Regions from separate parts of the Lederbergia graminis genome, predicted to be linked through region 4. Evidence: riboswitches for the same ligand, from Rfam matches in the RefSeq annotation. Region 4 holds a riboswitch; each other region holds the start of a gene.
What was found. A riboswitch is a leader RNA that binds a small molecule or an ion and turns the genes downstream of it on or off. The one in region 4 is predicted to bind S-adenosylmethionine.
Positions count from the first base shown of each region.

Region 1: it holds a riboswitch for S-adenosylmethionine, as region 4 does, so the genes downstream of both, ACFPM4_RS19745 (aliphatic sulfonate ABC transporter substrate-binding protein) here and solA (N-methyl-L-tryptophan oxidase) in region 4, are expected to answer to the same signal.
Region 2: it holds a riboswitch for S-adenosylmethionine, as region 4 does, so the genes downstream of both, ACFPM4_RS06070 (bifunctional homocysteine S-methyltransferase/methylenetetrahydrofolate reductase) here and solA (N-methyl-L-tryptophan oxidase) in region 4, are expected to answer to the same signal.
Region 3: it holds a riboswitch for S-adenosylmethionine, as region 4 does, so the genes downstream of both, ACFPM4_RS20425 (O-acetylhomoserine aminocarboxypropyltransferase/cysteine synthase family protein) here and solA (N-methyl-L-tryptophan oxidase) in region 4, are expected to answer to the same signal.

Region 1 covers NZ_JBHSMC010000044.1:22,006-29,967, forward strand. Annotated here, with positions in the region: gene ACFPM4_RS19720 (DEAD/DEAH box helicase) at 1-711, opposite strand, end outside; gene ACFPM4_RS19725 (methyl-accepting chemotaxis protein) at 798-1,736, opposite strand; gene acsA (acetate--CoA ligase) at 1,815-3,512, opposite strand; gene ACFPM4_RS19735 (ABC transporter ATP-binding protein) at 3,505-4,224, opposite strand; gene ACFPM4_RS19740 (ABC transporter permease) at 4,239-5,081, opposite strand; gene ACFPM4_RS19745 (aliphatic sulfonate ABC transporter substrate-binding protein) at 5,101-6,060, opposite strand; SAM riboswitch class I at 6,177-6,281, opposite strand; gene ACFPM4_RS19750 (trans-sulfuration enzyme family protein) at 6,371-7,498, opposite strand.
Region 2 covers NZ_JBHSMC010000004.1:39,806-47,767, forward strand. Annotated here, with positions in the region: gene ACFPM4_RS06035 (Na+/H+ antiporter subunit A) at 1-2,092, shown strand, start outside; gene ACFPM4_RS06040 (Na(+)/H(+) antiporter subunit B) at 2,089-2,511, shown strand; gene ACFPM4_RS06045 (Na(+)/H(+) antiporter subunit C) at 2,511-2,852, shown strand; gene ACFPM4_RS06050 (Na+/H+ antiporter subunit D) at 2,845-4,323, shown strand; gene ACFPM4_RS06055 (Na+/H+ antiporter subunit E) at 4,348-4,824, shown strand; gene ACFPM4_RS06060 (Na(+)/H(+) antiporter subunit F1) at 4,845-5,108, shown strand; gene mnhG (monovalent cation/H(+) antiporter subunit G) at 5,092-5,448, shown strand; SAM riboswitch class I at 5,559-5,662, shown strand; gene ACFPM4_RS06070 (bifunctional homocysteine S-methyltransferase/methylenetetrahydrofolate reductase) at 5,733-7,592, shown strand; gene metH (methionine synthase) at 7,573-7,962, shown strand, end outside.
Region 3 covers NZ_JBHSMC010000046.1:60,564-68,525, reverse strand. Annotated here, with positions in the region: gene ACFPM4_RS20425 (O-acetylhomoserine aminocarboxypropyltransferase/cysteine synthase family protein) at 278-1,576, opposite strand; SAM riboswitch class I at 1,687-1,796, opposite strand; gene ACFPM4_RS20420 (redoxin domain-containing protein) at 1,910-2,509, opposite strand; gene cls (cardiolipin synthase) at 2,545-3,999, opposite strand; gene ACFPM4_RS20410 (murein hydrolase activator EnvC family protein) at 4,132-5,493, opposite strand; gene ftsX (permease-like cell division protein FtsX) at 5,651-6,538, opposite strand; gene ftsE (cell division ATP-binding protein FtsE) at 6,528-7,214, opposite strand; gene ACFPM4_RS20395 (c-type cytochrome) at 7,680-7,962, opposite strand, start outside.
Region 4 covers NZ_JBHSMC010000043.1:17,547-25,508, forward strand. Annotated here, with positions in the region: gene ACFPM4_RS19495 (acetyl-CoA C-acetyltransferase) at 1-130, shown strand, start outside; gene ACFPM4_RS19500 (acyl-CoA dehydrogenase family protein) at 206-1,990, shown strand; gene ACFPM4_RS19505 (nuclease-related domain-containing protein) at 2,809-3,720, opposite strand; gene ACFPM4_RS19510 (arsenate reductase family protein) at 3,845-4,204, shown strand; gene gcvH (glycine cleavage system protein GcvH) at 4,241-4,621, shown strand; gene ACFPM4_RS19520 (thioredoxin family protein) at 4,698-5,006, shown strand; SAM riboswitch class I at 5,099-5,204, shown strand; gene solA (N-methyl-L-tryptophan oxidase) at 5,329-6,480, shown strand; gene ACFPM4_RS19530 (MetQ/NlpA family ABC transporter substrate-binding protein) at 6,511-7,338, shown strand; gene ACFPM4_RS19535 (methionine ABC transporter ATP-binding protein) at 7,428-7,962, shown strand, end outside.

The DNA of each region.
Region 1 (7,962 bases), on a different contig from region 4:
AGCAATTTTTTGTAAAAGTTTCGCTTTTTCTCGTTGTTCACTCAATAAATAATAATGATTCACGTTTGATTCTGCCGTTTCACTCTTACGACCAATTTTCACAGTTTCAGGTTTTCTTCCTAAAATTGCTGTCACTTGATCAAAATCTTCTACTGGAGTTGCAGAGAAAAGTAGCAATTGGCGGTCGTTCATTGCTGATTTTACAACCGTTCGAACAGTTTCAAGGTGTTCTTTTCCTAATAACTGGTCGCCTTCATCCAAAACAATAGTTTTTACTTCGTGCATTTTTAACTTTTTCAGTTTTATTAATTCTAAAATTCTTCCAGGTGTACCAACAATGATTTGTGGTCTTTCTTTCAGTTTATCTATTTGTCTTTTTATGTTGGCACCACCAACTAATGATGCTCCTTTAATTTTCGTCCCTTTCACCCATTTTTGAACTTCTTGATAGATTTGCATGACAAGTTCACGTGAAGGAGCTAAGACAACCGCCTGTAATCCATTCGCATCCTCATTTATTTGCTGAAGGACTGGTAGTAAGTAGGCAACCGTCTTCCCGGTACCTGTTGGTGATTGGGCGATCATATCTTTCCCAGCTAAAATTTCTGGGATAGCTTCATTTTGAATATCTGTCGGTTTCGTAAAACCACTTTCTTCCCATGTTTTTTGCAACGCTGGCTTTAATGTATGTAAAAATGTATTCTCACTCATTATAATTCTCCTTTATGTCTCAAATCCTTCTCCACATCATACTACAACTAATGAAAAAAATAAAAAACTGCCTCCATTGGAGACAGTTATATTTTCAACTGGTGGATTCCATTTTCAAGTCGTTGATCCACTTCTTTCGCATCCTCTATATGATCGAGAATCATTTCATATGCTTGCGAGAATAGGTTTCTTGCTTCTTCCAATTCCTTTTTTACCGCTTCCGACAATTGCTTCTGTTCTTCTATCATATCTTGTACTGCACTGATATCTAGTTGACTATGCTCCACCGTTTTCATCATGTTGTTGATCTTATCAGCTGTATTTAAACTGACGAGAATACCTTTATCAACAAGTGCAGCACTTTTCTTCGTTGCTTGTAAAGCTATCTGTATATCCTCTTGAAGTGAAGTCGTTAATGCTTGAATGTCAGATGTGCTTTTTGCAGTGCTTTCTGCAAGCTTTCTAACTTCTTGGGCAACAACTGCAAATCCTTTTCCATATTCGCCAGCTCTTGCTGCTTCAATAGAAGCATTAAGAGCAAGCAAATTTGTTTGTGAGGCAATATTCTCGATCACACCAACGATCGATTGAATTTCACCTGAGCGCTCACTTAAATTCGTCATATTTTTTTCAGAAGCAAGAATCTCTACGCCTAATTCTTGAATTACATCTGCAGTATTTTTCACATCTTCAGAACCTTGTTTGGCATCTTCAACCATTTTTATAGAGAACTCTTTTAGCGAATTACCTTTGTCAAAAAGCTCATTTGATTTATTGGAAGTTTGATCACTTAAGTCAGATACATTCTCAAATCTCTTTTCAATTTTCTTAACGGCATCTCCAAGTTCATGATGCTGAGCATTTACTTTCTCATGCTGATCGACAGCTGCATGAATTTCCTCTTGTACCTTCAATAGCCATTCTTTATCCGCCATATCTTTATGCTGATAAGAAGATTTGAGTTGTTCTATTTCCTTTTGTAACTGTTCAATTCGTTGTTCTTTAGCCTTTTTCGTTTTAAACATAGCTGCGCCTCCCATGATGGATGCCTTTTTACCTACTATAGCATAAGAGAACAACTTTATAACAGTTTAATAGTTTGATTACTTTCTACCTACCAATTCCTTTTCACGAGCTTTTAACTCTCTACGCAAAATCTTTCCACTTATTTTTGTTTTTGGTAATTCTGATAAAATTTCAATTTCACGTGGTGCTGCATGTGCGGCTAGTCGATTTCGAACAAACAAGCGAATTTCCTCTATTAAGTTAACATCTTCTTGATAACCTTTATTTAGCACAAGGAATGCTTTTACTATTTCCCCACGTAAAGGATCTGGCTTTCCAATTACCGCCACTTCTGCTACTGCCGGGTGTTCCATCAGTTTGCTTTCAACTTCAAATGGACCGATTCTTTCCCCAGAGGAATTAATCATATCGTCACTTCTTCCTTGGAAAAACACATATCCATCCTCGTCTATTAATGCTAAATCACCAGCTACATACCATTCAGGACCAAATGGGAAATAGGATGCAAACTTTTCTGGATTTTTCCAAACTTCTTTCATGATTCCAGGCCAAGGAGCTTTTATCGCTAAATGACCGACTTCCCCACTTGGAAGTTGTTTTCCATCATCATCCAACACTACTGCCTCGATATTCGGTAATGGTTTCCCCATGGAGCCTGGTTTTATTGTCGTAGTCGGTAAATTTACGATTAGTTGTGCACCTGTTTCCGTCATCCACCATGTATCATGAATTCGTAGGTTAAGATGTTCCAATCCCCAATAAATTACTTCTGGATTTAAAGGTTCACCTACACTTAAAATATGACGAAGGTTATGAAGATCATAGTTTTCTAGAATATCGTTTCCTTCCGCCATTAACATCCGGAAAGCAGTTGGTGCACTATACCATACAGTGACTCCTGTTTTTTCAAGTGTTTCATACCAACTATGTGCATTGAACCTTCCACCGTGAAGGACAAGCGTTGCCCGATTTAGTAATGGTGCAAAAATGCCATATACAGAACCAGTTACCCAACCCGGGTGAGCCGTGCACCAATATACATCATCTTCTTTTAGATCTAACACCCAACGTCCAGTAATATATTGGTGAATCATCGCACGATGGGCATGAATAATACCTTTCGGTTTTCCAGTCGAGCCGCTCGTATAATGAATATTTAATCCATCCTCCAGATCGACCCATTCTAAAATATCCTGTTTTACTACTACAGAACTTAGTTCATCTTGTATAGAAATTCCATTAATTGAGTCATCTGTTAGAAAAATCTTTTCTAAACTCGGTAGATCTTCTCTCGGAACTCTTGTCATAAACTCCTTATTCGTAATGAGAAATTTCCCTTCACAATCTGAAATTCGATCACGGACTGCTTCTTCCATGAAAGCTTCAAATAAAGGACCAACAATAGCACCAAGTTTAATCGCAGCTAATATAGCAATATAGCAATCTGGATGTTTCGGTAAGAATACGAATAAGAAGTCACCTTTCTTTACTCCGTGGTTCTTTAATACTTGTGCCCATCTATCGGTTTCTATTTTCAAATCTTTATAGCTTAATTTCCATTCCACATCTCCCTCTACATAATGGAGAGCTGTTTTGGAACCAAAACCATCCACTACATGGCGATTTACACATTCATAAGCCATATTAACTTTTCCCGTAACATGCCAACTGAAATGTCTTTCTATCGATTCCCAAGTTATAGTATCACCATTGGAATAGTCTGTTTTAAAGTTATATTGACCACTTCTCGGCTCAATAATTTGTTGCCTAGCCATGTAGATTACCCCTTTCCTTATTTAAATCAAGAAGATGTAGAATTTCAGCCTTCTTTTCTGCCAGTTGGATATCTCCTCTGGAACGTGGTTTTGCTTTATCTATTCTAATTTCCGCATAAATTTCTCCTGGTTGTCCCCGTAAAATAATGATGCGATCACATAAATATAAAGCTTCATCTATATCGTGAGTTACGAGTACCATCGTTGTTTTTCGCTCTTCCCAAATCGATAATAGTAAATCTTGCAGCTGCATTTTTGTAAATGCATCTAATGCGCTAAATGGTTCATCTAGTAAAAGCACATCCGGTTCCGTGATAAGGGAGCGCGCAATTGCTGTTCTTTGTGCCATCCCTCCAGATAAGTCTTTAGGGAAGTTACGTTCAAATCCGCTCAAACCGACAAGTTCAATTAATTCATTTGCTAACAATTTTTGTTTTTCTGTTTCTGCTCCAAACGTAATATTATTTATTACTGACAGCCATGGCATAAGCCTTGGTTCTTGGAACATCATCCCTACACTTTTATCTCCTAGTGAATACTGACCCTCAAACTGTTGATCGAGTCCTGACAGCACTCGAAGTAATGTACTTTTTCCACAACCACTAGTCCCAAGTACTCCAATTATTTCTCCTTTTTGGATTGAAAAAGTAAGATTCTTAAATCCTACCTTCCCCTCATTAAAAGTTCGAGTTATATTTTGAACTGCGAGCACCGTTGCATCCCCCTTTAACGTTGATTTGATAAACTATCTTGCCAGCTCAATGATTTTGTTTCTAATAATTTCAATAATGAATCCGTGATTTTCCCAATTAGCGCAAACAATAATATACTCGCTATGACAATTTCCGGAGAATACGTATTTTGGCCTAAGATGAGTAAATAACCTAACCCTTTACTAGCCCCCATTATTTCTGCGGCAACAACAAACATCCAACCAAGTCCTAGCCCACTGCGTAATCCTACGAGAAAAGATGGCAAAGCAGCTGGCAAGATGATTTTCCGTAATGTTTTCACGGAACTAAACTTATAAATTTTTCCAACTTCGATTAACTTCCGATCAACGCCTTGAATACCAGAAACGATGTTTAAGTAGACTGGAAAAAATACACCTACTGCAATTAATGTCACTTTGGATGGCTCCCCTATCCCCATCCACAAAATGAATAAAGGTACCCATGCTAGAGATGGGATTGCACGAAATGCTTGAATAAGTGGATCCATCAATTTTTCAAACAGAGAAAAATAACCAACGATTGCTCCAAGAACAACAGCTACTATCGTTCCAATGAAAAATCCAAGAACCACCCGATATAATGTAATGCCAATATGATCAATCAATATTCCTTCTTTGCCCATTTCTACAATTTCTTCAAATATTTTTGATGGAGTTGGTAGTAAATGCGCTTCTATAAGTCCTACTCTTCCAGCAATCTCCCAAATAATTAATAGAATAATAGGGATAAGGCTTCCAAGAATCCATCTCTCATTTGCTTTATAGGAAAATTTCGAGCGTTTTTCTCGTTTTGATTTTTTTACGGGAACTGAAATTGTTTCTGTACGGCCACTCATGTTGTCCACCATCCTTTATTTATTCAAAATAGTCCGGGTTAATTAAATCATTAACAACCTTATCTACATCCGTATCCGAATCAATTACACCTTCTGTTTTCAATACATCACCAGCTGCTTTAATTGTTTCAATTTGCACATCACCTGGTTTTGATGCTGAAAAATCGTTACGTTCTAATTGAAGCTTTGCTACTTCAATATCTATTTGTGCTTCCTTCGCTAAAATCTCTGCTGTTTCCTCTGGATTATCAATTGCCCATTGCCTTGCTTTCTCATAAACTTCGATAACTTTACTTACATACTCTGGGTAATCTTCTGCAAATTTTGATCTTACATTCAAAGTTCCATACGTGTTAAAGTCTGCATTACGGAAGAATAGATGAGCCCCAGAATCTTTTTCCACTCTTGCCATATGAGGATCTAATCCTGCCCATGCATCTACTTCACCAGATAGTAGTGCAGCTGCTCCGTCTCCATGTTGAAGATTAACAATTTCTACATCTTTGGCAGAAAGGCCATGTGCATCTAAAGCACGAAGCAAGAAAATATACGGGTCTGTACCAATTGTTGCAGCAACCTTTTTCCCTTTTAAATCATTGACAGACTTAATGGAAGAATCTTTTGCAACGAGAGCCGTCCATTCTGGTTTGGAATAAATATATACGGATTCAATTGGCGATCCTTTTGCTTTTGCCATTAAAGCAGCAGCACCAGCAGATGAACTGAAATCAACACTTCTGGAATTGAGGAATTCTAACGCTTTGTTACTCCCTTGACTTAGAACAAACTCTACTTCAATGCCTTCTTCCTCAAATACTTCTTCTGCAAAACCTTTCTCCTTTAAAATCAAGCTTGTTGGCGAATAGTAAGCATAATCTAAAATAATTTTCTTTGGCTTGCCACTCGCACTATCTGAACACCCTGCTAGCACGATAATTCCTATCAATAATAAAATGGTTTTCCAAATATTAATTCTCATTGTAAATCCCCCTAAATATAATTAATATGATTAGTTTACTTGGTTTAATATTTAAAAAAAGATATATAAAAAGAAAAGCCCCCTTCCTAAGAAGAGGGCGTTGTTGACGGTTCCTCCTCTTATCTTCCAGATTTTAAATCTGTAGGATGTAGCACCTTGTTTTAAAATAACAGGTTGCCGGGCTTCACAGGGCCTATTCCCTCCGCCACTCTCGATAAGAGATTCGATTTAGTTGTTTTACTTATGAATGGAGTATAGAACAGAGTTTTTTATCTGTCAACTACTTTTTTACACTTTTGGTTAAATATACCTATGCTTTGATTGCAATTAGGAGTTGATTAATGATATCTTGCCTATCTTCAATACCGACTGAAATGCGAACAACTCGTTCATTAATTCCAAGCTTTTCTTGAGCTGCTTTAGGTAAATTTCGATGTGATGTACCTAATGGATAGGAAACAGCAGTCTCTACACCACCTAAAGAAGGAACTACTTTTATCCATCCAAGAGACGAAAAGAATGAGCGAATGTCACAATGAGGTGCAAGTTCTATCGACACAATTGCACCATTACCTTTTTCTGATACATTATTTGGATAATATACTTTTGCTATATTTTCATTTTCCCTTAGTGAATCTGCAATAAATTGCGCATTCCTTGTTTGCTTCTCCATTCTTAACGCAAGAGTTTTAATGCCTCTACATGTTAACCATGCTTCAAATGGACTTAAATTCGCCCCTAAGCTAACCACCTTTTGTTTTGCAACTTGAATGATATCTTCACGGCCAACTACAATACCTGCAGAAATATCACTATGGCCACCAAGGTACTTCGTTGCACTATGGACAACAAGATCAACCCCATCAACACATGGCTGTAGTAAAAACGGTGTTGCAAAAGTGTTATCCACAATTGTTATTAGCTTATGTTCTTTCGCTATTTTAACAAGTAACGGTATATTTTCAGCTCTAAGTAATGGGTTCGTAATGCTCTCTGTATATAGTAATTTTGTATTTGGACGAATTGCTGCACGTATCTCCTCTTCATTCGCAAAGGAGACAAATGTAACATCGATACCAAAACTTCTAATTTCTTGATCTAATAGATGATAAGTTCCACCATAAAGGTCATCACATGCAACAATATGGTCCCCATTTTTTGCTACTGAAAGTAATGCTGATAAAATAGCTGACATCCCTGATGAAGCTGCTACACCAGCTTCTGCTCCTTCCAAAGCAGCAACGGCACTCCCTAATTCATCTGTATTTGGATTTCCGTAACGGGAATATAAGTAAGGTGTTTCTCCGTGAAAATAGCTTTCAAGCTCATCTAAATTATCAAAGGAAAAAGATGATGTTTGATATATTGGTGTTACTTTACTATTAAAATTTTTTGATACTTTCTTAGATTGATGTACAGTTTTCGTATGAAAAGACATGTCACTCATCTTTATGTCACTCTCCTAATTGCCGAATTCTAGTTTTTTCGAAAAGAATTATATTTGCGATTATACGCCTATTTCTGTTTTATGTCCAAGTATTTTTATGTGAATTGTGAATTTTATGTCGAAATATATAACATTCTGAAGGAATAGGTGGTACTTAGCTAGTACCAATGTTACATCGGCTTCCAATTTTTTGTGAAGTGGGTATGGGGGATTTCCTCCGTGCCCTCTTCCATTGCTTTTACTTGTTAGAGGGCACAATGGAGATTCTTGCGTGACCTAGTCTTCTTATATTTCTGTTAAGAGGGCATCATCATGACCGACTACACTACTTTTCCCTCTTAAGTGGGCACGATACAACGTTCAACGTTACCTCCTTAAGCATTTTCTTCATTAAGAGGGAATGCTGTGGCATTCAATGTGACCACTTCTGTAGTTTTTCCTAGCTAGAGGGCACG
Region 2 (7,962 bases), on a different contig from region 4:
AAAGGAAAGTTTAGGAAACTTTTATGTTTATTTACTCATGTTTATGGGAGCTATGTTAGGTGTTGTTTTATCTGATAACCTAATCGTTTTATATACTTTTTGGGAACTTACTTCCTTCTCTTCATTTTTACTAATTGGCTATTGGTATCAAAGACAAGGTTCACGTTATGGTGCACAAAAATCCATGTTAATTACTGTATTTGGTGGACTAACCATGTTAGGTGGATTCGTACTACTTTATATAATGACTGGATCATTTAGCGTTCGCGAAATAATTGCAATGGCAGGAGATATAAGCACGGAGCCATATTTTATTGTAGCTCTAATTCTTGTATTGCTAGGTGCTTTTACGAAATCCGCACAATTCCCGTTCCATATATGGTTACCAGATGCAATGGAAGCACCTACGCCAGTAAGTGCTTATCTGCATTCAGCAACAATGGTTAAAGCTGGTATTTATTTAGTAGCAAGAATGAGTCCAGTATTTGCCGAAGAAGGATTATGGATTTGGTTAGTCGGTGGAATAGGATTATTAACGATGCTATGGGGTTCTTTCAATGCAGTGAAGCAAATAGATTTAAAAGGGATTCTTGCCTACTCCACTATTAGTCAACTTGGTCTCATCATGTCTTTGCTTGGCATAGGTGCAGCAGCTCTTCATTATGATCACTTAGACGAGAACATTTATATGGTTGCAACGGTTGCTGCAGTATTCCATTTAATTAACCATGCTACATTTAAAGGTAGTTTGTTTATGGTGGCTGGAATAGTCGATCACGAAACAGGCACAAGAGATATTCGCAGGTTGGGTGGGCTGTTTCAAATTATGCCAGTAACCGCAACGATTGCTTTAATTGGTACATTTTCCATGGCAGGTTTACCACCATTCAATGGTTTCCTGAGTAAAGAAATGTTCTTCACTGGCATGATTAATGTTTTATCTTTAGATATATTCAATCTTGATACATGGGGCATGATTTTCCCTGTTTTCGCATGGATTGGAAGTGTATTTACATTTGTTTACAGCATGATGTTATTTTTCAGAACATTTACTGGAAAATTCAAGCCTGAACAATTAGAAGTAAAGCCTCACGAAGCTCCAATTGGAATGCTCATATCACCTATCATATTAGGAGCACTCGTTATCGTTTTTGGCTTTTTTCCAAACCTCTTGTCCAAGTCTATTATTGAGCCAGCAGCCGCAGCGATTATGCCTGGATTAGTGGAAGCTGGACATCATTTTGACGTGCATATCTCATTCTGGCATGGTTTTAAACCTGAATTGTTCATGACGATTGGTGTTGTAATACTAGGGATTATTTTGTACAAGACGTTACCAAAATGGGGAACGTTGTATGATAAGTTTCCGAATAATTTTACGTTCAATCACATGTATAATACAGGTTTGGTTAATACGGAAAATGCTTCGAATAAACTAACAAATGTATATATGACCGGATCGATTAGAAGCTATATGATTTATATATTCATTTCATTTGTTGGTATCATGTGTTTTGCTCTAATTGAAAAAGATGCATTTACGATAGATACTTCTAATCTTGCGCCAATTGGCTTATATGAAGTGGTTCTCGTATTGATTATTGTGATAGCCTCTTTCACCATTTTAATCGCAAAATCGCGATTAATTTCTATCATTGCGCTTGGTGCTGTAGGATATACCGTATCATTAATTTTCGTTCTATTTAGAGCACCTGACCTAGTGCTCACACAACTCGTAATTGAAACAATTTCAGTTGCACTATTCTTACTTGTGTTTTATCGACTACCACGGATGAATAGAAGAGTGGAGAACAGAAAATTTAAGCTATCAAATGCAATTGTTGCTGGCGCAGTGGGTGTTATTGTTACCCTTGTTGCATTATCAGCACATAGTACTAAATTATTCTCATCCATATCAGAGTACTATATTGAAAATACAGCAGATAAAGCTGGTGGTGGTAATATGGTGAATGTCATTCTCGTTGATTTCCGTGGATTTGATACGATGTTTGAAATTGCCGTATTAGGGATTGCTGCACTAGGTATATTTGGAATGATTAAACTACGTCTTAATGGGAGGAATGAAAAATGAATACAAATGACCTCATATTAAAAACAACAACAAAAGTAGTAACATTTGTTATCATTTTATTCTCACTCCATATTTTCTTTGCTGGACATTATTATCCAGGTGGTGGGTTCGTTGGTGGCCTTCTAACATCAGGAGCAATAATCCTTTTATTACTAACATTCGATATTAAGACTGTAGCAAACAGTCTTCCCATTGATTATAAATGGATGATTGCCATTGGATTATTATTTGCCATAGGAACAGGTGCTGGGGCATTAATCTTTAATGTTCCCTTCCTTACCCATGCTTTTGATTATTTTCATCTCCCCATTTTAGGAAAAACATCGCTCCATACAGCGGTATTATTTGATATTGGGGTTTATTTAGTTGTTGTTGGTACAACGATGACCATTATACAAACGATTGGAGAGAGCGATTAATGGAGATTTTAATGTCTGTATTAATTGGTCTATTATTTGCTTGTGCCGTTTACTTAATGCTTTCAAAAAGTTTACTTAGGATTATTATTGGAACATCACTCTTAAGTCACGGGGCACACTTATTGTTGCTAACAATGGCAGGTGTGAAACGTGGAACGGTACCACTTCTTGGAGAAAATGCTGAGAGTTACACGGACCCGATACCACAAGCACTAATTTTGACCGCGATTGTTATTAGTTTTGGAGTCACCGCATTTTTCCTTGTACTTGCCTTCCGCACGTATCAAGAACTAAAAACAGATAACGTCGATGAGATGAGGGGTACTGAAAATAATGATTAACTTATTAATTCTTCCAATCATAATTCCGCTAATTACAGCGGCAATATTGATTTTTTTCTCAAAGAAAATTATTGTTCAACGCTGGATATCTACAATTTCTATGATCGGGACTATTACTGCTTCCCTTCTATTGATTAATAAAGTTGATAAAAATGGTATTCAAACATTAAACCTTGGTAATTGGGATGCTCCATTTGGAATAACACTCGTCTCTGATATGTTATCTGCACTCCTTGTTACAACAGCTTCTTTTATTGCATTGTGTTGTATTCTTTATTCTTTTAAAGGTATTGGACAAGCAAGGGAGAAATTTTATTATTACTCGATGGTGCAATTTTTACTAGTTGGTGTAAATGGTGCCTTTACAACTGGTGATATTTTTAATCTATTTGTCTTTTTTGAAGTCATGCTAATGGCCTCTTATGTACTCCTTGTTATTGGTGGTACAAAAGTTCAATTAAGAGAAACGATAAAATATTTGTTAGTTAATGTGACCTCCTCTGCATTATTTGTTATTGCTGTTGGTTACCTCTACTCTATCGTCGGTACTTTAAACATGGCCCATATTTCTGAAAGAATTGCTGAAGTGAATCAGCCTGGAATTGTTACTGTTATTGCAGTGTTATTTTTAATTGTTTTTGGACTAAAGGCAGCTATTTTCCCTTTATTCTTCTGGTTACCTGGTTCTTACTATGCACCTCCTGCACCAGTAATGGCGATATTTGGTGCATTACTTACTAAGGTTGGTGTTTATTCAATACTTAGAACCTACACATTGATTTTCTACCACGATCAAGGATTTACGCATGAGATTCTAATTGTCTTTTCACTAGCAACAGTGATATTAGGCTGTATTGGAGCAATTGCATACAAAGATATTAAGAAAATCATCATATATAACATCATTATTGCCATTGGTGTAATTATGTATGGTATAGGATTAATGAATAGTGATGGCTTAAGTGGTGCTGTTTTCTACTTAATACATGACATGCTTATTAAAGCAGCATTGTTCTTACTTGCAGGTATCATCATTGCTATTACTGGTTCTAGTAAGTATGAAAAATATAGTGGATTAATAAAACATTATCCATTCCTAGGTTGGGTATTCTTCCTTGCTGTACTTTCCCTAGCGGGGATTCCACCGTTGAGTGGATTTGTTGGAAAAATATTAATTGCTAGTGGTGGCTTTGGTAGTGGCGATATAGTTGGAGCACTTATCATCTTGTTATCTAGCCTGTTTGTTCTTTATTCTCTTATGAGAGTATTTATCAACAGTTTCTGGGGTGATACAACAAAAAGCAAACCAAACAAGGATATACATGTTGGGAAATTGCTCATTCCTGTGGTGATATTGATGATTTCTGCCGTTTCGTACGGTGTGTTTTCTGAAACAGTTAATTTTTATGTCATGCAAGCTGTAGAAGTTCTAATTAATCCTTCACAATACATTGACGCAGTGTTGTATTAACCACAGTAAGGAGGAATGCAAAAAGTGGCTTTTCAAATTTTATTAAATTTTTTACTAGCATCCATTTGGATGTTTTTCCAAAATTCAATTTCTGTAACGACATTTACAGTAGGCTACCTTCTAGGATTATTGATTATATTTATTATGCGCCGCTTCTTTTCATCGCGATTTTATTTTTATCGGATACTAGCTATAATAAAACTCTTGTTGATCTTTATACGTGAGTTAATATATTCGAACCTAGCAGTTTTAAGAAATATATTAAGTCCTAAACTTACCATTCAGCCTGGAATATTTGCTCTTGATACAAAGCTTACAGCAGAATGGGAAATCACCCTGCTTGCAAACTTAATAACTTTAACTCCAGGGACACTTGTAATAAACGTTTCAAATGATAAAAAAACACTCTATATCCATGCAATGGATATTAAAGATGTGGAAGATACGGTGAAAAGTATTAGAAATACTTTTGAGAAGACCATTATGGAGGTGAGTCGCTAGTGCTTGAAACTGTATTAACAATCGCACTTTTTGGATTTGCGCTATCATCCCTATTTTTATTAATACGTATCGTAAAAGGACCTACTACACCTGATAGAGTAGTTGCACTTGATGCAATGGGAATTAATTTGGCTGCAATTACAGCACTAGCTTCTATGTTATTAAGTACAAAGGCGTTTCTCGATGTGATTATTTTATTTGGTATCCTTTCTTTCATCGGAACTGTTTCATTTTCGAAGTTCTTACAGAAAGGGGATATTATTGAATATGAGCGCAGGGATTGAAATTACAATATGTGTTCTAGTTTTAATTGGTACATTTTTAAGCATTGTTTCAAGTGTAGGTGTTTTGCGTTTACCTGATGTATACACTCGTAACCATGCAGCATCCAAATCTACAACGCTAGGCGTATTAGTAACATTAGGAGCAACATTGCTTTACTTTTACTCTGCAGACGGAGAAATAAACCCACGAATTTTATTGGGAATAGTATTTATCTTTTTGACTGCTCCTGTATCAGGTCATTTAATAGCACGCGCTGCTTACTTTTCAGGAGTAAAACTACATAAGCGTAGTGTACAAGACGACTTAGACGTTAAGACAAAAGAGATAAAATCCAAATAAAATTGTTTATGTATCACCTTGCATTTGTAAATTTAATACAAAAATTCATCTTGACATCATCATATTACTAACGTTATGATTATTCTAATAATTTAACAATTGAATTACTTTTCTTATCAAGAGAAGCAGAGGGACTGGCCCAATGAAGCTTCAGCAACCAGCCTACTGGCAAGGTGCTAAATCCAGCGAACTTTTTAGGTTCGAAAGATGAGAAGGAACGAATGTCATAAACTCGTAAAGCCTTCTTTTGAAGGCTTTTTTTTAACGAAAGGAAGAAAATATGTATGAATTTACTAGAAAAATTAAAATCTAATGTACTAACCGCAGATGGAGCCATGGGAACATTACTATACTCATACGGTATTGATTATTGTTATGAAGAATTAAATCTTGCAAAACCAGAAATAATAGAGAAAATTCATCAAGAGTATATTTCAGCCGGTGCTGATATTATTCAAACAAATAGTTATAGTGCCAATGCTATTAAACTAGCTCGTCATGGTTTAGAAAACCAAGTAAAAGCAATTAACGAAGCCGCTATCAACATTGCTAAACAAGCAGCTGCACCTGGTGGACAATATGTCCTTGGAACAATTGGTGGCATACGTGGAATTCGCAAAAGTGATGCAACATTAGAAGAAATCATTACATCTGTAAATGAACAAGTACAATACCTCCTAGCAGGTAATCCTGATGGACTCTTACTAGAAACATATTATGATTTTGAAGAACTATCCACAGTAGTAACTCATTTACGAAAATTAACAGACACCCCCATTATTGCTCAAGTTTCTATGCATGATCCTGGTGTATTACAAAATGGACTAGCACTAAACGAAGCATTACACCAACTTGTATCGATAGGTGCTGATGTTGTCGGTGTTAATTGTCGACTTGGTCCATATCATACCATCCAAGCATTTGAATCTGTAACATTACCTAAAAACGCATTTTTATCTGCATTTCCAAATGCAAGTCTCCTTGATGTAGAAGATGGTCGTGTCGTCTTTGAATCAGAAGCTGATTATTTTGGACGTGCCGCTCTCCTTCTACGTGATGAAGGTGTTCGTTTAATCGGTGGTTGTTGTGGGACTACACCAAAGCATATTGCCGCTGTAAAAAAACGAATTGGAGAAATTCCTCCAATAAACAAGAAAACTGTCACTCCACAAAAACCAATCGTTATTCGAGAAGCTGAGCCAACTAAAAACGAACCACTCCATGAAAAGGCGAAAAAGAAAAGGACTATAATTGTGGAGCTAGATACACCTCGACACCTTGACACCACTAAGTTTATTGATGGAGCAAAAGTGCTAAATGAAGCTGGAATTGATGCTATCACAATGGCAGATAACTCCTTGGCATCTCCGAGAATTAGTAATATGGCAATGGGATCCATTTTAAAAATGGAAAACAACATTCGTCCTCTTGCTCATATTACGTGTAGAGATAGAAATTTAATTGGACTACAATCACATTTAATGGGACTGGATGCACTTGGAATTCATGATATTCTCGCTGTTACTGGTGACCCAACGAAAATAGGAGATTTCCCTGGTGCTACGAGTGTATATGATGTTTCTAGTATGGATTTACTTCAACTAATTAAAAAGCTGAATGAAGGTATTTCATTTTCCGGAAAGCCATTGCGGAAGAAAGCTAATTTCTCTGTCGCAGCTGCTTTTAATCCAAATGTTCACCAATTACACCGTGCCGTCCAACGCCTAGAGAAGAAAATAGCCAAAGGTGCTGATTATTTCATTACACAGCCTGTTTATACGAAGGAAAAAATTATTGATATCTATGAAGCAACAAAACATTTATCAGAACCGATTTTCATTGGTATTATGCCTCTTACAAACATACGAAATGCCGAGTTTTTACACAATGAGGTACCTGGAATAAAACTATCAGATGAAGTATTAGAGCGTATGCGGGCATGTGGAGAAAATCGTGAACAAGCGACAGCAGAGGGTGTTCAAATTGCAAAAGAACTAATTGATACTGCTGCTGATTTATTTAATGGTATTTATATTATAACTCCACTCCTAAGATATGACATGTCTTTACAGTTAGTTCAGCACATCCATCAAATCGATAACAAGAAAGAGAGAGAAGATACCTATGCCAAATCAATCAATTGAACAACAACTTCAGAATCGAATACTTATTTTCGATGGTGCAATGGGTACGATGCTACAAAATGCTAATTTAACAGCGGATGATTTTGGTGGAGAAGAATATGAAGGTTGCAATGAATACTTGAATCTAGTAAAACCCGAAGTAGTTTACAACATACATCGGGAGTATTTAGAAGCAGGTGCCGATATTATCTCCACTAATACTTTCGGTGGAACTCCTATTGTATTAAATGAATACAATCTCGGAGATAAGGCATATGAGATTAACTTCCGGGCAGCAGAAATGGCTAAAAAATGTACAAAGGAATTTTCCACATCAGATTGGCCACGTTTTGTAGCTGGTGCTATGGGGCCAACGACAAAAACGTTGTCT
Region 3 (7,962 bases), on a different contig from region 4:
CATGTCTTTTGAATGCTGAGCGGCCCCTTTTTGATGCTCGACGCTTCCTTTTCAACGCTGGGGAAGTTTTTTTCGATGATGGGTGTTCTTTTGGACACTGGGACTCTCCTTTTGTTCGCTCAGTCATGTCTTTTGAACGCTGGACGGACCCTTTTCGAAGCTCGTTGCTTCCTTTTCTACGCTGGGGAAGGTTTTTTCTATGATGGAAAGAATCCCCCTTATTAAAAATCAAAAAAGAACTAGAACATAAAATATGCTCTAGTTCTCTAGCATTCTATTATTTTACAGAAGTTGCTTCTACTGCTTTTGCAATTGCTTGATCAAGGTCTTCAGTAATATCTTCAATTGCTTCTAGACCAACTGCTAGACGAATTAATTCTTCTGTTACACCAACAAGTTTTAATTCCTCTGCATTTAATTGTTGATGCGTAGTAGAAGCAGGGTGGATGATTAATGATTTTGCATCTCCAACGTTTGCAACGTGAGAGAACAATTTCACGTTATCAATTGTTGTTCTACCAGCTTCACGTCCACCTTTAATACCGAAGTTAACAATCGCACCAGCACCTTTAGGGAAGTACTTTTTAGCTAACTCGTATGAAGGGTGATCTTCTAGACCAGGGTATGAAACCCATTCTACTGCATCATTTTTCTGTAAGTGTTCTGCTACTGCTTTTGCATTTTCTACGTGCTTTGCAATACGTAGGTGTAATGTTTCTAAACCTTGTAAGAAAATAAATGCATTGTCCGGACTTAAGCATGGTCCAAAGTCACGTAGCAATTGAACACGTAATTTTGTAGCAAATGCTGCATTTGGAATATCCACTCCAAAGCGAATACCATGGTATGTGTTGTCTGGTTCAGTGAAACCAGGGAATTTTCCGTTCGTCCAATCAAATTTACCTGCATCAACAACTACTCCACCGATAGCAGTTCCATGTCCACCAATCCATTTAGTTGCAGAATGGACTACGATATCTGCGCCCCATTCAATTGGATTTAATAAGTATGGTGTTGCAAACGTACTATCGACAATCAATGGAATACCATTCTCATGCGCAATATCAGCAACAGCTTCGATATCTAATACATGTAAACTTGGGTTACCAATTACTTCACCAAAGATAGCTTTTGTTTTTGGAGTAATTGCTTTGCGGAAGTTTTCCGGATCTTTTGGATCTACAAAATGAACTTTGATGCCATACTTCGGTAAGCTTACTGCAAATAAATTATATGTTCCACCATAAAGGTCTGTTGCAGCAACAATTTCATCACCTGCACCAGCTATGTTCAAAATAGAAAATGCGATAGCTGCCATACCTGAGGATAGAGCAACAGCTGCTGTTCCACCTTCTAGTAAAGCAACACGTTGTTCAAAAACATCTACTGTTGGATTCATGATACGAGTATATATATTACCTGTTTCTTGTAATCCAAATAATGCTTGTGCATGGTCTGTATTTTTAAATACATAGGATGTAGTGCGATATACTGGAACTGCTCTTGCACCTGTTTCATCCGGTTGTTGTGCACCATGAAGTAATAATGTTTCTGGTCTGAAGTTTTGTTCTGACATTGTAACGCCTCCTAAATTTGATTAAGTTGAGTAGAAAACTTGGATTAATTATTACAAAAACAGAAAGCCCTCTTCTTTGATAAGAAGAGGGCTTGATTTAACAGATCCCCATCTTATCTTCCAGACCGCTTCGACCTGTAGGAATTAGCACCTTTTCAGATAAACTCCTGAAGGTTGCCGGGCATCGCAGGGCCTATCCCTCCGCCGCTCTTGATAAGAATAATCCTAATATATTGATTTATGTAACTCTTGAAAACTAGTATATCTACAAACATTTACATTGTCAACTTTATTTTTGCATAATTTCTAAAAAAAGAAATAATATAGCATTTCTTACTTCATTTCCTTCACTAACCGTTCTATCATTTCCTCGTCCATTGGGCCAATTATCCGTTTATGAACAAGACCATTAGACTGTATTAAATAAGTAGTAGGAATAGCAATTCCTTTATACTTGTCCCATACGTCTCCTGATTGATCAAGTGGAATTGGAAATGATAATTTATATTCATCTATAAAATCGCTCACTTTTTTCTCTATATTGCTTCCACGCTCATTACTAGTTAAATTTACAGCAACAATTTCTACTTCATACTTATCTGCCTTTTTCTCGTAAAAGTTTTGCATATGAGGCATTTCGGCTTTACAAGGTGGACACCATGTTGCCCAAAAATTTAAGATTACTTTCTTGCCATTTAAATCTGATAATCTAACTGTTTCACCTTCGAGTGTCTTTAATTCAAAATCTGGAGGAATATCTCCTTCAGACACACCTTCTGCAAATGATCCTATACTTGTTTCATATGCAGCATCAATTAAAAATTCTTCCGCAGCTTGGTTATCCGCTTTCTTTTCTTTTGTATCTTGTATGACATGAAAGATTAATATGCCACAAAGTACTCCTAGCAAAAGAACTCCAAAGGTTTTCTTCATCCTTACAACCACCTCTGCTTCAACATAACCTCATATTATAAGATTGGAGATAATAAACGAGAAATAGACTCTTTGAATCTAATTCCTAGTGAACGATTTTTATATTCTTCCATTGTTAATTCTCGTGACTTTTCCATATCATTTCCAAATATGTTTACAAGCTCTTCTACTAATGCCTGGTCATATAGGAATGCATTTACTTCAAAGTTCAGTCGAAAACTTCTTAAATCAATATTCGCAGTACCTACTGTAGCGATTTTCCCATCTGCAATCATTGTTTTCGCATGAATAAAGCCGTTTTCATAAATATAGACCTTGCCACCTGTTTTTAACAATTCACCTACATGGGAATACGTTGCCCAATAGACGAAAGGATGGTCTGGTTTGTTCGGAATCATTAACCTTACATCAATTCCTGATAATGCCGCAATTTTTAATGCATCTAGTACACTTGCATCTGGAATAAAATAAGGTGTTTGTATATAAATATATTTCTTAGCTGAGGAAATAATTTTTAACATGCCATATTTTATTTGTTGCCATTCTGAATCTGGACCACTAGAAACAATTTGGATGTCTGTTTCACCTAACACTTCAAGCTTTGGAAACAGTCTTTCTGCATAGCTAATTTTATGGGTAGAAGCTTGATTCCAATCGAGGATAAAACGAGTTTGCAGGGCATAGACTGCATTACCACAAATTTTTAAGTGCGTATCGCGCCAATAGCCAAATTTTTTATTTAAGCCTAAATATTCATCCCCAATATTAAAGCCACCTACATAGCCAATTGCTCCATCAATGACAACAATTTTGCGGTGATTACGATAATTTACTTGTAAGTTAAGATGAGGAAGGATGGCAGGAAAAAATGCACTCGCATGGCCACCTACTTCAATCAATGGCTTAAAAAAATTGCGTCCTAACCTTCTTGATCCCATTGCATCAAAAAGGACGCGTACCTCGACACCTTCTTTTGCTTTCTCAATGAGTACCTCTAACAATTTCTTACCAAGTTCATCATTACGGATAATATAATACTCTACATGAACATGATCTTTCGCAGACTTAATATCTTCTATTAATGTTTGAAATTTATCATTTCCATCAGTAAATATTTCGACATGGTTATCTTGGGTAAAAACTGCTCGGTCATGGAATAACAGCATATAAATTAAATCTTTATACTGAGCCGTTTTATTATCTTTGAAAGGAAATTCCCCTTTTTCCAATAATTCAATTTGATATTTTGTAATATCCATAATTCCGATTTTATTCGTATCTTTCCACTCAAAAATCTTTTTTCGACTCAAATTTTGACCGAATATTAAATATAAAATAAATCCTACAACAGGAATAAAGAATAGAACTAATAACCAAGCCCATGTTGCGCTAGCATCACGTCTTTCTAAGAAAAGAACAAACCCAGCTAATATAATATTTAAAATTAATACAATACTGACTAAAATAGCTGTAATTGTCCCAAATGTCATATACAGTCCCTCTCATCCAGTTTCTATTTTTTCTCTGCATCTATTCTATCATACTCTATAACGTATGGTGTACTTGATGAATTTATGTAAAATAAAACAGCCGCATCAAATTAGATGCGACTGTACGTTTAATTAAAAGTTAATATATTTTCTTGGATTTACTGCATTAGACTTCGCGCCGTTCCATTCGCCTTCATGAAGTTCAAAATGCAAATGCTGTCCATATGACTGACCTGTATTGCCCATATATCCAATATGATGACCTTTGCTTACCATTTGACCGACAACCACTTTCGGTGTTTCACGCATATGAGCATATACGGTCATAAATGTTTTTCCATCTAAATAATGGGAGATATATACTACATTACCATAGCTATTTGACCAACCTGCTCGAGTAACAATTCCTCCTGCTGCAGCTACAATAGGAACTGTACCACCTTTAGCAATATCGATTCCATAATGGAATGCACCCCAACGATGATCAAATTCAGAAGAGACATATCCTTGCGCTGGTCTCATAAACAATCCGGATGATACAGGTGGTGTAGTGACGACTTCTTCGTTTGATTCTTCATTACCATTACTTGTTTCAGGAGTCTTACCAGCAGCTTCTTCCTGTGCTTTTCTTTCCGCTTCTTCTTTTGCTTTTCTTTCTGCTTCTTCTTTTGCTTTTCTAGCAGCTTCTTCTGCTTTCCGTTTTTCTTCTGCAATTCTTTCTTTCTCTAGTTGAATCAACTTCTGAATGGCAGCTTCTTGTTGCTTTAATAATTCTGCTTCTTCTTCCATTGACATTTTTTCATGTTCAATATGTTGTTTTTGTGCTTCAAGTTGTTTGAGAAGTTCTTGCTTTTTCTTATTCTGTTTCTCTAAATCTGCTTTAAGTGTCTCTAATTCTTTTAACATATCATTTAAGCTAGCAAGATCTTTTTCTACTTGTTCTTTATTTGCTTCTAGTTTTTCTTTATCCGCTTTTTGCTCTTCAATGATTTTTTTATCTGCTTCTACTAAGACAGTCACAGCAGATAAGCGATCAATAAAATCACCAAAGCTTTCCGCACCTAGTAGGACGTCAAGATAATTAACTGATCCACCATTTTGCTGGATATTTCTTGCTCTTTCTTGAAGAAGTTTATTGCGTCGTTCTAAACGTTCCTCTAGTGCAGTTATTTCACTTTTAAGTCTTTCTATTTCTGCCTTCGTATCTTCAATTTCTTTTTGCTTGTCCGATATTTTTTTATCTGTAGTAGCCATCTCTGCCTCTAGTTGTTGAATTTCTACTTCTACAGCAGTTTGTTGGCCTGTTATTTCGTTTATTTCATGATCTTTATCTTTAATAGATTCTTCTAAGTCTGATCTTTCGTTCTTAATATTTGATTTGTTTTTTTCCAAATCCGTTAATGTTTCTGCGTACACAAATCCATTAGGAGAAAAAACAAATGAAACCCCTAGTATAACCGCTACTGTCAATGAGAATAATGAACTTCTTTTCAACTCACTTTTTCCCCTTTCACCCTTTTGTCTAATCTACTCTATTAATATGTAAAGCTATTAATCTTTGGACTTCGTGAACTATTGAAGGAAAGAGGGATATGCAACCCTCCGTCCTCCAGTATTATAAAAATAAGAGTATTTTTTACAAAGGTAGTTCTTATACTTTCAAGAAACGGCGGACCGACATAAAACTACCCCATCCACCAATTATTACTCCAACTAATACGAGAAGTAGACTGATTTGATATACGAATGGACTAAATTCTAATGGTTGTACTAATTGTTGAGGTATACGAGTAACTAAGAAATCGTAGGCATAATAATATCCTGTTGCAACTGCAGCAATTGGGATAAGAGAGCCAAGGATCCCGAGCCATATTCCTTCTAATAAGAATGGCCAACGTATAAACCAATTTGTAGCTCCGACCAGTTTCATAATTTCAATTTCACGTCGTCTTGCGAAGATAGTTATTTTGATTGTATTTGAAATGAGGAACATTGCGGTAAAAACAAGGCCAGCAATTAAAAATATACCGACATTCCTGCTTGTCTTTAATACATTAAATAATCTTTCTACTTTTGCTTCACCGTATTCTGCAGCATAAACATTATCTAATTTACGAATTTGTTTTGCTATCACAGCTGTATCTGTTGGTGATTTTGCTTTGACTATAAATACATTTCTTAATGGATTTTCTTGGCCTTCAAACAAGGACCAGGAATCTCCCATCGTGTCTATTAAGTGATCTAATTCTTTATCTTTAGAGGAATACTCAATCGAATCTATTAAATCAATTTTCTCTATTTGCTTTCTTAACTCCGCTTCCTCTTCTTCTGTTGCAGTTAATTCTACATGTGTTCTTATTTCCACATCATTTTCCAAATCAGAAGCAAATTTGTTCATGTTCATCATAATGACTAGAAATACTCCTACTAATAGAAGTGTGACTGTTACTGCACTTACAGAAGCAAAAGTCATCCAAGTATTTCTTTTAAGACTTTTGAAACTTACTTTTAGATGGCGCCGGAATGTCCTAGCCTTCATAGCCGTAATCACCCCGCTGCTCATCACGTACTATTCTACCACTTTCGATTGCGACAACACGGTGCTTAATCGTATTAACGATTTCTTTATTATGTGTTGCCATGACAATTGTTGTACCCTTTAAGTTAATTTCCTCTAGCAAATGCATAATCTCCCATGATGTATCAGGATCTAAATTACCTGTTGGTTCATCTGCAATAATTAACTTTGGTTTATTTACGATGGAACGTGCAATGGATACCCGTTGCTGTTCACCACCGGATAATTCGCTAGGTAGCATTCTTACTTTATGCTTTAATCCCACTAAAGCAAGAACATCCATAACTCTTCTTTTTATATCTTTTGGTCTTTGTTCTATAACCTCAAGTGCAAACGCAACATTTTCAAATACTGTTAATGTTGGCAATAACTTAAAGTCTTGAAAGACAACTCCGATATTTCGGCGAAAGAAAGGCACCTCTCTATTTTTCAGCTTAGATAAATTCACACCATTTACCAAAACAGTACCAGATGATGCCTTCTCTTCTCGGTACATCATTTTGATGAAGGTAGATTTACCTGCACCACTAGGCCCTACGACATAAATAAATTCACCTTGTTTAATATGAATGTTCAATCCGTTAGCGGCCGTTATTCCATTTGGGTACTTTTTATATACATCTTGCATTTCAATCATGTAATCACCCGGTCCCTAAGAATTGGCACCATACTAGTAAATGCTACCCATGATTTGACATATGAGTAGCAAAATAGAATGATGCAAACTGTTTTTTCTTCCGTAAAGTCGAAAAAAACTGCTGTTTTACGTCGCTTGTTGCCGAAAGATAATCCTTATTTATTATAACATTTGCAGGGGATATGTTAAGGGATTTTTATATTACAGTTTCATTTCAATTCCATGTAAATTTTTGTTGTATTAGCAAATTTATGTAACCTTTAAAAAAAGAGGTTACAACAACATAGTTTATCAACTATTTATTTCTTCTCAACTCTAGCTGATATACTAAAAAAATGTTGATGGACAGAGCATTTCGGGGCTAATAGATCAGTGGAAAAAGCTAAATAGAAATGTTCTTATAAATAAAAAACCAAACTATATTGAAAACTTTTCAAATAGTTTGGTTTTTTATTCTCATGACTATTATTTTTTCTCTGCTAACCATGCAGCAACTTTTTCTGCATCATCGCCTTTAATGATGTTCGCACCCATTCCTGGGCGTCCTTCTTTTATAATTTCTAAAATTTCTTCTTTGTTATATTTAGCACCTATTTTAGTTAAATCTGGACCAAGTCCATCTCTTCCTTGTAGATTTTCACCATGACAGCCAATACAACTCCTGTCCGCTATTGCTTCAGGGCTTGAATCTTTATTACTACCATCTCCACATGCAGCTAAAACAATAATAAATGTAATACCGACTAAC
Region 4 (7,962 bases):
TGGTTGTACAGGTACAAAATTAACTCTTACTCTTGCACATGAGATGAAACGACGTAACGTACAATTTGGCGTTGTAACTATGTGTATCGGTGGAGGAATGGGTGCTGCCGGCGTGTTTGAGTTAATGTGACTTTATGTTGGATTTTTCAGCGCATGTTAGGGCTAAGTTGTGCTGGTGTAATGTATTTTGGATGGAGGAATGAAAATGGCAAATGAAACGAAGAAGTTTATTAAAGGCGGCTCGTTTTTAATTGATGATATTACCCCAGATCAAATATTTACTCCTGAAGATTATACAGACGAACATATAATGATTGCGAAAACGACTGACGACTTTGTAGAAAATGAAGTCATTCCTGAGGTGGAACATTTAGAAAATCATGAGTTTCATCGCACGGTTAAACTTCTGAAAAAAGCAGGTGAATTGGGATTACTCGGAGCGGACGTACCTGAAGAATATGATGGATTAGGGCTCGATAAGGTCAGTTCCTCATTAATTACAGAAAAAATGGCGCGGGCAGGTGGATTTTCACTTTCTCATGGTGCACATGTCGGGATTGGTTCCTTACCTATTGTCCTCTTTGGAAATGAAGCACAGAAAAAGAAGTACTTACCTGCTCTAGCCACTGGTGAAAAGCTATCTGCTTATGCTCTAACAGAACCTGGCTCAGGATCGGATGCATTAGGAGCGAAGGCAAATGCAAAACTAAACGCTGAAGGCACACATTATATTTTAAATGGGGAAAAACAATGGATTACAAATTCAGCATTTGCAGATATTTTCATTGTTTATGCAAAAATTGATGGTGAACAGTTCTCTGCTTTTATAGTGGAAAGAGATTTTCCGGGTGTATCCACAGGTGCTGAAGAGAAAAAGATGGGAATTAAAAGCTCTTCTACTAGAACGTTAATTTTAGAAGATGCGGAAGTGCCAGTGGAGAATTTATTAGGAGAAGCTGGAAAAGGACATCGAATCGCGTTTAATATATTGAATATTGGCCGTTATAAATTAGGAGTTGGAGCTATAGGCGGGTCTAAGCGTGCATTAGAAATTACGTTGCAATATGCAAGTCAAAGAAAACAGTTTAAAACACCAATCGCACAATTCAATTTGACAAAAGAAAAGTTTGGAACATTAGGTGCGGAAGTATATGCTGCAGAAAGCTCCGTTTACCGTACTGTCGGTCTTTTTGAAGAGCGGATGAGCTTACTAACAGATGAACAAGTGAAAAATGGAACCGAAGTTGCTAGTTCAATAGCAGAATATGCGATTGAGTGCTCCTTAAATAAAGTATTCGCCTCCGAGGTACTCGACCATGTGGTGGATGAAGGTGTACAAATACATGGTGGATATGGATATATGCAAGAATACGAGATTGAAAGAGCGTATCGTGATTCCAGAATCAACCGCATATTTGAAGGTACAAATGAGATTAATCGCTTGCTAGTCCCAGGTACATTTTTACGAAAAGCATTTAAAGGCGAATTACCTCTATTAGAAAAAGCACAATCACTGCAAGAAGAACTAATGATGCTAATGCCGGAAGAACCTGGTGACGAACCATTGGCACAGGAAAAACAATTAGTTAAAGGTGCGAAAAAAGTGGCGCTCATGATTGCTGGCCTCGGTGCACAAAAATACGGAACAGCGCTTGAAAAAGAGCAAGAAATCTTAGCCAAATTAGCGGATATCGTCTCATTCGTATATGCAATGGAATCCGTCGTCCTCCGTACTGAAAAAGCAATCAATCGTGACGGCGTCAATAAGAGCACACAAAAAATGCTCTATACGCAGATCTTCTGCCAAGACTCCATTGTAAAAGTAGATCAATACGCACGTGAATGCCTAGCCGCAATCGAAGAAGGAGACACCTTCCGTATGATGAACTCCGCCCTACGGAAACTCACTCGCCACACACCAATCAATGTAATTGCCAAAAAGAGAGAAGCAGCCGATCGATTGATAGATGCTGGTAAGTTCGTAGTTTAATATAAAGGGAACCGCTCTCCAGTGGATGGGGAGCGGTTGGTTTTTATTTCAGAAGATCAAATTAAGAAAAAAAACAACAGTGTATGGGAATGAAAGTGGTCGTATGATTCCCGTTAGCGAAGAAAGTAGTGGTTTAAGGGAATCAAAGCGGTCGTATGATTCCCATTTGCGAAGAAATCAGTGGTGATGGGAATCAAAGCGGTCGTATGATTCCCATTTGCGAAGAAAGTAATGGTGTAAGGGAATCAAAGTGGTTGTATGATTCCCATTTGAGTAGAAAACAATGGTGCATGGGAATCAAAGCGGTCGTATGATTCCCATTTGCGAAGAAAGTAATGGTGCATGGGAATCAAAGCGATCGTATGATTCCTATTTGAGTAGAAAACAATGGTGCATGGGAATCAAAGTGGTTGTATGATTCCCATTTGCGAAGAAAGTAATGGTGTAAGGGAATCAAAGTGGTTGTATGATTCCCATTTGAGTAGAAAACAATGGTGCATGGGAATCGAAGCGGTCGTATGATTCCCATTTGAGTAGAAAACAATGGTGCATGGGAATCAAAGCGATCGTATGATTCCATTTGCGAAGAAAACAATGGTGATGGGAATCAAAGCGGTCGTATGATTCCCATTTGCGAAGAAAGTAGTGGTTTAAGGGAATCAAAGCGGTCGTATGATTCCCATTTGCGAAGAAATCAGTGGTGATGGGAATCAAAGCGGTCGTATGATTCCCATTTGAGGAGAAAACAATGGTGCATGGGAATCAAAGCGGTCATATGATTCCCATCTTAGAAGACTATAAATGTTGGATGTTAATTTTCATTCTTTTATAATATAATGTGCGGATTTCCCATGCCCTGTGATCGCGAAATTCTGTTTTAAAATTCGCCAAATAACCTTCCTCGACACGACTCCCCCAGTCCACTCAAAAATATCATTAGTAGTAATTTTTCTTTCCGGGAATAGTAATCTATATTCATCTATGCTGCGCAAAATGGCGGGTGTGGAATTTTCTATTGCCCCGCATGTGCATACAATTTTCCCAGACTGCGATTTTCTAATTAACCGCCCACATCCACCACAAAGAATTCCTTTTTTCAACTGCTCAAATTGGTATGAAGGTACTTTTGTAAAACGAGTGTCCGTTATATGCATTGCTTTCAATTGATTAGCAATTTTTTCTACCTTTTTGCTAGGAGATGTTAGTTGTTTGCTTAGATTAGCGAGAAAGCGTGATTGCTGGTTTGGAAAAATGAGGGAAGGGATATGAGGGGCATTATACAAGTGGAATTCAGGATTGACTAGAATAACGTATCCTACTAATGGGGTTGTAATTCCTAATTCAAGAAGTAATTTTCTTAATAATGTTTCACTTCTTGTTAGTTGTATGAGAGGATTTTGAATCTCGGTTCCACTGACAGTAAACCATTTTTTATCGTTAATAATAAAATCGCCTTCAAAATTTTTCACTTCAAAAAAATAATTGGTTGTATCGGAAACAATCATGGAATCAATTTGAAATGTATTGTTGTTTATTTCGAGGAGCAAGTCATTGAGGATGGTGCAATTGGGGAGTTGGGTGAGCCATTGTTGATCGAATAGTACTTCACCATCATAGCCTTTTACTTGGTTTATAAAATAGCTTTTCTCTTTAGGTGATAATTGCATACGCCCGTCTAACGAACGAAACATCTTAATTTCTGTTGACTCTGTACGATTTTTATAAAACATTTTCCACTTCCTTTCTGATTTACCTTAATAGTACGAAATTTCCATCAAGAGGACAAGTGAGGTCGAATAATTTTCATCCTAGTCAAAATCCATGTACAATAAAATAAAAAGGAAGGTGTTAAAATTGTCTCTTACCATTTATAGTTATCCTCCATGTGGAACTTGCAGAAAAGCTAAGAAATGGTTAGAAAATCATGGACTAGAATACAAGGAGATTCATATAGTAGAAAATACGCCTACTAGCGCAGAAATAAAAGAAATTTACCAAAATAGTGGTATGGAGTTAAAAAAATTCTTCAATACTAGTGGGGTAAAATATCGAGAGCTTGGATTAAAAGATAAAGTGAAAAACGCTACAGAAGAAGAGTTGCTAGACATCCTTGCTAGTGATGGAATGTTAATTAAGCGTCCAATTGTCACGGATGGAGAAAAAGTTACCGTAGGATTCAAAGAGGTAGAATTTGAACAGACTTGGGGTAAGTAGTATTCTAAAGATACATATACATATGGAGGGATTTTGATGGATACACCGACAGGATTACTTTATTCCGACGAACATGAATGGGTAAAAGAAGAAGGAGATAAAGTAAGAATTGGAATCACTGATTTTGCCCAAGATGAGCTGGGGGATATCGTGTTTGTTGAACTTCCAGAAGTGGGAGATGAAATTAAGGCAGACGAACCATTTGGAAGTGTAGAGTCCGTAAAAACAGTTTCCGAACTGTATGCTCCTTTAAGTGGGAAAGTTGTAGAAGTTAATGATGATTTAGATGATAGTCCAGAACTAGTGAATAGTTCTCCATTTGACAAGGCATGGTTAGTCGTAATTGAACCTACAAACCCAAGTGAAAAAGAAAAACTCATGAATGCTGAAGAATATAAAAAAATGACTAGCCAATAAAAAGTGAAGAAATACACCATGAACTTGCAATGGTGTATTTTTTCCTTATAATGGGTAAAAAAAGGAAGGTCTATATATGGACGCTGTTTCAATAGAAGAGATTCATACAATCATTGAAAATAAACAAACCGCAATATTATATTTCTACACCCCATTATGCGGAACGTGCCAAGTTGCAGGTAAAATGTTATCAGTTGTGGAATTGATGTTACCCCAAATTCCATTTCTGCAATCAGATTTAAATTATATTCCAGAAGCAGCCGAACTTTTTAAAATTGAGAGTGTTCCTTGCTTAATAGTAATGGTAGACGGAGAGATGAAAGAAAAGATTTATGCATTTCAATCGGTTCCTTACTTGCACTCTATTATTTCACAATATTGTTAAAGTTTTTGTAAAAAAATAAATTCGACATATTGACTGGGAAATAAGCATGTGATAGTATAATCTTCATACTTACAAAACTTAATATCTTGTTTATCTTATCAAGAGAGGTGGAGGGATGTGCCCTATGAAGCCCGGCAACCGTCACAATAGTGAAATGGTGCCAAATCACACAAAGCTTTTTGCTTTGGAAGATGAGAGAGGGATTTTAATATTTAGTGCCTTTCTGTTCATCTTGCAGAATGGCATTTTTGTTTTTCTAGTATAATTAATTTCCGCTCACACTCTTATAAGCGAAAGTACATTCATGAAATGAGGGGATCAATTGAGTACACAAAATGACAAAGTAGTAGATTGGGATGTAGCTGTTGTAGGATTAGGATCCATGGGTAGTTTCGCATTTTGGCAGCTTGCTAGTATGGGAGTTAATATAGTAGGATTTGACCGTTATAGACCAGGTCATGACAAAGGAGCTGGACATGGGGAAACAAGGATTTTCCGTACGGCTTATGGCGAAGGAGTAGAGTATGTACCACTACTTCAAGAAGCAAGAGAACTTTGGAGACAACTTGAAAAAGAAACAGGAGTAGAACTCTATATTGAAAATGGTGGGACAATGTTCGGTCCTGCAGACGGAGAGTTCATTACGACTGTTCAAGAAAGTGTTAAAACATATCATCTCCCACATAAAAAATATACTGGGGAAGAAGCTAGAAAGGTTTACCCACAAATAAATTTTCAAGACTATCAAGTTGCGATATATGAAGAATTAGCTGGTTATGTAAAACCTGAGCTCGCAATTGAAACAGCAGTTAATAGAGGAGAAGAGCTTGGTGGAACGGTATTCACTGAGAGCCCGATTACTGCTATTGAGCCAGATGAAGATGGAGTTACGATTAGAACAGCGGACAAGCAATACCGTGTGAATCAAGTAGTAGTTGCTTCTGGCGGCTGGACAAAAGAACTTTTACCACAAATCAATTTACCTGTTACATTAGAAAGGCAAGTTTTGGTGTGGTATGAAGCGGAAGATCCTAAGCAATTCACAGCAGTTAAATTCCCTATCTTTTCGAGAGTAAGTAAAGGAAGAGGTTTCTATGGTTTTCCAACAATCGATGGTAAGACGGTAAAAGTAGCTTTCCATCATGGTGGAGAAGAAGCGAATCATCCTAATGATGTCGATAGGGAAATCCATGAATCAGATCTAAATAATCTGACAGAAAAAGTGAAAAAATATTTACCAGGACTTATTCCTACTCCTGTAAAAGCAAAAACATGTTTCTATACAAATACACCAGATGAACATTTTGTAATTGGAAAATCATCTCGTGTACCCAATGTTACATTATTAGGACCAATGGCAGGACATGGATTTAAATTTGCTCCTATTATTGGAAAAATTGGTGCTCAGTTAGCAACTGGCCAGCAACCAACTTTAGAAATCAGTTTGTTTAACCCAGATCGTTTTAATAATTAAAAAATCTAATAGAAGAAGAGGGACATACAAATGAACAAAAAATTATTAGCAGTATTATTAATTGCATTTACATTATTACTTGCAGCTTGTGGAAAATCAGATGATGGCGTTATTAAAGTTGGAACAACTACATCAGAAGCACCGACATGGAACTTAGTAAAAGATCTTGCTAAAGAAGAAGGAATTGAATTAGAAGTAATCAAAATTGATGACTATGTAAAACCAAACATCGCATTAGATGAAGGGGAAATAGATATCAACGCATTCCAGACAGTAGTTTATTTTGATAACTTTATTAAAGAACGTGATCTTGATTTATCCGCAATTGGTACAACAAATATTTGGCCGATGGGTATTTACTCGAAAAAAGTAGATAATATTAATGATTTAAAAGACGGTGACCAAATCATTATTCCGAATGACCCAACCAACTTAGGAAGAGCACTATTATTACTAGAAAAAGCAGAGCTGATTAAATTAAAAGATGATTTCGACGGAACTGGTGGAGTAGAAAATATTGTAGAAAATCCAAAGAACTTTGAAATTACACCAGTAGCTGCTGGTCAAACTGCTCGAGGACTTGATGATGCAGCTGCATCTGTTATTAACTCTGATATGGCAATCAATGCTGGATTAAACCCAACAAAAGAATCTATTTTCAGAGAAGATTCAAGTAATAAAGCATATATCAACATTATCGCAGCGAAGACTGATCGCAAAGACGATGAAGACTTTGCTAAAATTGTAGAGATTTATCATAGTGAGGAAGTAAGTAGTTTTATTGAAGAACATTTTAATGGAGCGGCTGTTCCAGTTAAAGAACCAGTTTCATTCTTAGAGGATTATAAACAAAATTAATGTACAATATAGCTCTAGCTGGTATCCAATAGCTAGAGCTATCAATCTGTTCATTATAAGTTAAATTTTTATAGTAAGGAGAAAATCAAATGCTTCTATTAGATGATGTGTATAAAGTATATGGGAAAAAGAAAGAGAAAAAAGTTGAAGCATTAAAAGGGATTACCCTCTCCGTTGAAAAAGGAGAAATTTTTGGTGTTGTTGGTTTTAGTGGGGCCGGAAAAAGTACGTTAATTCGCTGCGTAAATTTACTAGAACGACCAACATCAGGAAGAGTGCTAATCAATGGAGTGGATTTATTAACACTATCTCCGAAAAAGTTATGTGAGCAAAGAAAGAAAATCGGCATGATTTTTCAGCAGTATAACTTATTGCATTCCAAAACGATTGCACAAAATGTGGCGATGCCTTTAGTGTTAGAAGGTAAGCCAAAAGCGTATATAAAGGAAAAAGTAACAGAGCTACTTTCTTTTGTAGGCTTGGAAGATCGTATGAATCATTATCCAGAACAATTATCAGGTGGTCAGAAACAAAGAGTGGGAATCGCTAGAGCGTTAGCGACAGATCCAGATATTCTCTTATGTGACGAAGCTACTTCTGCACTAGATCCAACTACTACACAAT